One region of the Janthinobacterium sp. J1-1 genome, then DNA from elsewhere that is predicted to be linked to it. Evidence: predicted binding sites of a transcription regulator. Region 1 holds the regulator's gene; each other region holds the start of a gene.
The links. The regulator sigma-54, encoded in region 1, starts transcription at its own class of promoters, with help from an activator protein. The targets are predictions, from matches to a motif close to TGGCANGNAANCTGCTTT.

Region 2: the regulator sigma-54 is predicted to act here: its motif matches at 921-938, upstream of Q8L25_RS20410 (circularly permuted type 2 ATP-grasp protein).
Region 3: the regulator sigma-54 is predicted to act here: its motif matches at 1,158-1,175, upstream of Q8L25_RS05955 (methanol/ethanol family PQQ-dependent dehydrogenase).

The regions. Positions count from the first base shown of each region.
Region 1 is NZ_CP132339.1:829,418-831,618, reverse strand. It holds gene hpf (ribosome hibernation-promoting factor, HPF/YfiA family) at 1-266, opposite strand, end outside; gene Q8L25_RS03725 (RNA polymerase factor sigma-54) at 335-1,813, opposite strand; gene lptB (LPS export ABC transporter ATP-binding protein) at 1,818-2,201, opposite strand, start outside.
Region 2 is NZ_CP132339.1:4,483,361-4,485,561, forward strand. It holds gene Q8L25_RS20410 (circularly permuted type 2 ATP-grasp protein) at 1-883, opposite strand, end outside; gene Q8L25_RS20415 (HAMP domain-containing sensor histidine kinase) at 1,051-2,196, opposite strand.
Region 3 is NZ_CP132339.1:1,315,279-1,317,479, forward strand. It holds gene Q8L25_RS05955 (methanol/ethanol family PQQ-dependent dehydrogenase) at 1-1,098, opposite strand, end outside; gene Q8L25_RS05960 (high-potential iron-sulfur protein) at 1,360-1,680, shown strand; gene pedF (cytochrome c-550 PedF) at 1,734-2,201, opposite strand, start outside.

The DNA of each region.
Region 1 (2,201 bases):
TGCCGGTCCAGCTTGTCGATCAGGCTGTCGATCGCGGCATACAGGTCTTGCGCCAGGCTTTCCACGTAGACGGTCTTGCCGCTCAGTCGCAGATTCACTTCGGCCTTCTGGCGTTTTTCTTTCTCTTTGAGGTTGTCGACGGTCAGAATCACGGCAATATCGATAACGTGATCGAAATGGCGTTTCACGCGCTCCAGTTTGGTTTGTACGTATTCACGGATGGCTGGTGTCACTTCGAGATGATGTCCGCTGATGGTGAGATTCATACACACTCCTAAAGATGATCGGGTTCGTGCGGTGTCCATCGTTCCGGCCCGCAGAGGAACCGAAAAAACTACAAAGACTTACGCAGACTCACTGGCGGAATTTTCAACGCTTCCCGGTATTTGGCAACAGTACGTCGCGCAATCACCATGCCTTGTTCCCCCAGCATGTCCGCAATCTTACTGTCGGATAAAGGATTTTTAGGGTTCTCTGCTCCTGTCAATTGCACGATCAAGGCCCGTATCGCCGTCGATGACGCCTCCCCTCCTGCTTCGGTGGCGACGTGGCTGCCAAAGAAATACTTCAACTCAAACATTCCATGCGGGGTCAGCATGTACTTTTGGGTTGTTACCCGCGAGATAGTACTCTCGTGTAAACCCAGTGTATCAGCTATTTCGCGAAGCACAAGTGGCCGCATGGCAACTGCGCCGTGCGAGAAAAAATCCTTTTGCCGTTCCACGATCGCCTGCGCCACGCGCAGGATGGTGTCGAAGCGCTGGCGCATGTTCTTGATCAGCCACTTGGCTTCCTGCAACTGCGCACCCATGCCGCCTTCGCCCTTGCCCTGCTTGAGCAGGTTGGCGTACATGGCGTTCACGCGCAGGCGCGGCATGACGTCATTGTTGAGCGATACCTGCCAGCCATTGCGGGCCCGCTTGACCACCACGTCCGGCACCACGTAATCGGACACGTCGGAAGCGAACACGGCGCCCGGATGCGGGTTGCACAAGCGAATCACGGTCTGTGCTTCGCGCAAGTCTTCATCGTCGCAGTCGAGGGCTTTCTTGAGCTTGTTGAAGTCGCGCTGGGCGAACCAGGTCAGGTGTTTCTCGACGATGTTCAAGGCCATGCGCCGCGTCACCAGCGCCACCTGCGGCAAGCGTTTGATCTGCAGCGCCAGGCATTCGGACGCATTGCGCGCACCCACGCCGGCAGGGTCGAAACTTTGCAGCAGCGACAGCGCCGTGCGCAGCTCATCCGCATCGACTTCCAGTTCTTCCGGCAGGCGCGCCAGGATATCGTCGAGCGGCTCTTCCAGGTAGCCATTGTCGTCGAGCGCATCGATGATCAATTCCACCAGCGCGCGGTCGCGCAGCTCCAGCACGGTCACGCGCATCTGTTCCATCAGGTGTTCGCGCAAGGTGCAGTGATGGGCCTCCAGTTGCGGACGGGAATCCTCGTCATCGGGCGCCTTGCCGCGGCTGGCCTCGTTCCAGTCGCTGTCGCCGCCCTCGGACGCGGCCGTGCTCTCGCCGCCATCGCCGTCAAACGACTCCGCTTCGGCGGCTGGCGCCGGCGCTTCCTGGCCCGGCGGCGCCGGTGGCGCTTCGCCGGGGGCGGCGGTCGAACTCAGGGCGCCATCGGACAGCAGGCGCAGCGAGCGGTCGAGCGGATCGTCGAGCCGTTCCAGCAAGGGATTATCGGTCAGCAATTGCTCCAGCTCCTGGTGCAATTCCAGCGTGGACAGTTGCAGCAGGCGTATCGATTGCTGTAATTGCGGCGTCAGTGCCAGGTGCTGCGAGGTGCGCAGTTGCAGGGATTGTTTCATTGGCTTACATGCGGAAGTGTTCGCCCAGATACACCCGGCGTACCGACTCGTTGGCGATGATGTCGTCGGGCCGGCCCGACGCCAGCACCGAGCCCTGGTTGATGATGTAGGCGCGGTCGCAGATGCCCAGCGTTTCGCGCACATTATGGTCGGTGATCAGCACGCCGATATTGCGTTCCTTCAAAAACCGCACGATGCGCTGGATTTCGATCACGGCGATCGGATCGACGCCGGCGAACGGTTCGTCGAGCAGCACGAAACGCGGGTCGGTGGCCAGCGCGCGGGCGATTTCCACGCGGCGCCGCTCGCCGCCCGACAGCGACAGCGCCTGGTTTTCGCGCAGCTTTTCAATTTGCAAGTCGGCCAGCAGTTTGTCGAGGCGTTCTTC
Region 2 (2,201 bases), 3.1 Mb from region 1:
CGCCCAGCGAGGAGTCCGAGCGGAATGCCAGCGGATCGAGGAAATCGTCGTCGACGCGGCGGTAGATCACGTCCACCCGTTTCGGCCCGCGCGTGGTGCGCATGTAGACGGAATTGTCGTTGACGAACAGATCCTTGCCTTCGACCAGTTCCACGCCCATCTGCTGGGCCAGGAAGGCATGTTCGAAATAGGCCGAGTTGTACATGCCCGGCGTCATCACCACCACGGTCGGGTCGTCGACGCCCATCGGCGCCACCGAACGCAGGTTGTCGAGCAGCATGTCGGGATAATGGTCGACCGGGGCGATGCGGTTGCGCGCGAACAGTTCCGGGAACAGCCGCATCATCATCTTGCGGTCTTCCAGCATGTAGGACACGCCGGACGGCACGCGCAGATTGTCTTCCAGCACATAGAATTCGCCCTGGCCGGCGCGCACGATATCGACGCCGGCGATATGCGCATAGATATCGGATGCGACCGAGATGCCCTGCATTTCCGGGCGATATTGCGCGTTCTTGTAGATCTGCTCGGCGGGGACGATGCCGGCCTTGATGATGTTCTGTTCATGATAGATATCATGGATGAACATGTTCAGGGCCTTGACCCGCTGCACCAGGCCGGTTTGCATCTGCGCCCATTCGTCGGCGGGAATAATCCGGGGAATCGTGTCGAACGGAATCAGGCGTTCCGTGCCGGCATCGTCGCCATACACGGCGAACGTGATGCCCACGCGGCGAAACGTCAGGTCGGCCTCGGCCCGCTTGCGGGCGATGGTCTCCGGCGATTGCTGCTCCAGCCATTGATGGAATTCACGATAATGTTCACGCACCTTGCTTTCGGTGCCCAAGCCATCCGCCGTCATTTCATTGAAAAAATTCGCCATATTATGATTTCCCCTAGAGCCTGGTTGTAACATTACCTCAGCACGAAGCGTGCCAGAGAGAATATGACAGAAAAGACCATAATTAATGCACCATTGTGTGCGCTGCACCGCATTGGTGCGCCGGGAATGGCAAGACGGGCGGTATTGGGGCTGCCGCAGGCCGGAAATCAGGCGGCTGGGTGGACGTAGGGACGGCAGTCGACGGGCAGGTCGAGGATGAAGGAAGTGCCGCTGGCGGGAGCGCTGTCGACGGCGATGCTGCCGCCATGGCTTTCTGCCACATTCTGGACATAGGGCAGGCCGATGCCCCAGCCCGGTGCGGGCGCATGGTTGTCGCGCCGCAGATAATCGAAGATGCGCGTCATCTGCTCTTCGGCGATGGCCGGTCCGCTGTTGTGCACGGTCACGATCACGCGCCCGTGCGCCTGTTCCAGCCGCAACTCGATGACGCCGTCATCGCCGTACTTGACGGCATTGCCGAGCAGGTTTTCCAGCGCGCGGCGCAGCGAATTTTCACACCACCAGCCCGTGATGCCGGCGCCGGCCACCTGGCATTTGCCCGGCTGCTGCAGATTGACCTGGGCGCAGACCGACTGCGCCAGCGGCAGCAGGTCGAATTGCGACAGCGCTAGCGGCAACTGCTGGCCCCGGTGATAGCTGAGCGTGTCGAGCAATTCCTCGATCATGGTGTCGAGCCGCTTGCCATGGTCGACGATGCGCTGCGTCAGCTCCGCCACCTTGTCCGGCTCCAGCCCGGCCTGGCGTTGCAGCAATTGCGCGCTGATCAGTATCACCGACAGCGGATTGCGCATGTCATGCGACAGGCCGGCGGCGATGCGGCGCTGGAAACTTTCGTGCATGGCCGTGAATTCGCGTATCGCGTCGCGGATGGCGATGTCGATCGAGGCGTGCAGGATGGCCCAGTCGCCGCGCCGCAAGGGCAGGCCGGCCGCCAGCGCCGCCTCGGCAAAGCAGTCGCGGAAGATCTGGTATTCCTGGATCACCTGTTCCGGGCCGTAGCTGGTCATGCGCGCCCGTTCATTGCCATGCACGGCGGGCACATTGCTGTTGCTGGCGGCGGTCTGGCGCGGGTTGCCCGCTGACAGCGCCTCGGCCAGGTGGTCGAAAAAAGCCGGCAAGGTATCGATCAGTATCGGCGGCAGCAATTGCGCCGCGCCGCGCACGCTGGCGCGCACGCGATGTTCCCATTCCTGCAGCACGGTGTCGCGCAGGTCGGCAATGCGCTGCGTGCGCAGGCGCGAACGTGGATGTGGACGCGCGGCAGGGGAAACAGGATCGTGGGCAAGTGACAAGCTGG
Region 3 (2,201 bases), 490 kb from region 1:
GTCGGCGTGCGCGGAGGCCTTGACCAGCTTGCCCGTTTTGGCGTCCTTGTAGTCGAACAGCACCACCGAGTTATTGCCCGAAAAATCCCAGGCGTCGTTCGGCGTGTGCTGGTAAAAGCCTTTCAGCTCGCCCGTGCTGGCGTCGACATAGGCCTGGCCCGAGGTGAACAGGCTGTCCCAGTTGCGCGGGTCGTCGCCTTCCTTGGTGCGCTCCCAGGTATTCCAGGGCGCGGGGTTGCCGGCGCCGATGACGATGGTGTTGGTCTCCGGGTCGAACGACGCCGTCTGCCATGGCGCGCCGCCGCCGTGTTCCCACGCTTCGCGCAGCTTGCCGTCCTTGTCGCGCGGCCAGCTGGGCGCCTTGGCGTCGCCGGTCGGCGTGCCCGGTTTGCCGTCGGTGCGGCCCACATGGCCTTCGACCAGCGGCCGCGCCCATACTTCCGCGCCGGTGTCCGGATCGCGCGCGAACAGCCAGCCCTGGGCGCCGAATTCATCGCCCGAGTTACCGTGTATGAGCAGCACGCGGCCGCCTTTTTCGCGGATCACGAACGGCGCGCCCGTCATCGTGTAGCCCAGCTTCTGGTCGCCGAATTTCTCGTTCCACATCACCTTGCCGGTGTTCTTGTTCAGGGCCACCATGCGCGCGTCCAGCGTGCCGAAATAGACCTTGTCGCCATAGATGGCCGGGCCCCGGTTGACCACATCGCAGCACGGGCGGATATCGTCGGGCAGCCGGTGTTCATAGGCCCACAACTGCTTGCCGGTCTTGGCGTCCAGCGCGTAAATGCGCGAGTACGAGGCCGTCACATAGATGATGCCATCATGGACCAGCGCCTGCGCTTCCTGGCCGCGCTGCTTTTCGCCACCGAACGAGAAGGTCCAGGCAGGCACGATCTGATCGACATTCTTCGTGTTGATTTTTTTCGCCAGGCTGTGGCGCTGCGCTTTCAGGCCCAGGCCGTAACTGAGCACATTGGCGGTGCCCTTGTCGGCGTTGGCGATATCGTCCCAGGTGACCTTGGCGTCGGCCGCCGAGACGGCGCCGGCGATCAGGGCGAGGATGGCGAAAGCGATTGGACGTGGAAATACTGGCTGCATGCTGGTCTCCCTTGCTGGTTTTTATGGTTGGTCATGCGACGTGGTCGCTGATGACCAATTGAGCAACATGCATGCCAGGCTTTTTTCATGGCGCTGGTGGTGGCGTGTGCGCCGTCCTGCCACAGTCCTGGACGCCGCGTTGTCCTGTTTTGCAACAGGGTGGGCGGGCCGCCCGTGGCAGGCAGCTGCTGGCACAAGGGTTGCTGAAGCAGGGAACAAGGCCGTCTTGCGCCTTCTTGATAACGACAACAGGAGACCACCATGCATCAAGCACCACGCCGCCATTTTCTTTGCCAGCTGCTCGCCGTCGGCGGCATGGGCGCAGCCTCGCTCGCCGGCGCACAATCGACCGCGCCGAAAGTCGACGAGGACAGCGACCAGGCCAAGGCGCTCGGCTACCGCCACGATACGAACACGGTTGATAGCAAAAAATACCCGCAACACAAGCCGGCACAGCACTGTGCCAACTGTTCTTTCTTCCAAGGGAAAAAGGACGATGCCTGGGCGGGGTGCGCCATGTTCGGCCGCAAGCAGATTGCCGGGCCGGGCTGGTGCCTGGCGTGGGCCAAGCTTCCTGGTTAGAGCATAAAAAAGGCGCTGCCACGGCAGCGCCTCCCGGTGATGGATGGGCGGCCTTACAACGGCATCTCGCGCCGTGTTTCCAGGTAGGCCTTTACCGCCCAGATCGCCTCCTGGCTGAATACCCCCTCGAATGGCGGCATGTAGACGGCGCCATTGCGCGAGCGGCCATGGCGCACCGTGTCCAGCACATATTGATCGATCTCCTGCGCACAACCATCTTTTTTCTTGGCGTCGGGCAAGGCCGCACAGTCATTGTCGAGCTTGCGCAAGTCCGGCGCCATGCCGCCCGAGACGGCTTCCAGCCCGTGGCAGCGGGCGCAGTTCTGGGTGTAGGCGGCGCTGCCGATCCGTATCGCTTCCGCATTGTTACGGTATGGGTTTTCCGTGCGCCACTCGGCGCCCAATTGTGGCAGTGTGGACGTGTCGACCGCCTGCGGCGTCATATTGCCGTGGGCCCAGACGGCCGCGGCCGCCAGCATGCAGGCGAGGCCGCCGGCTGCAAGGCGCACCGTGCGCAGGCG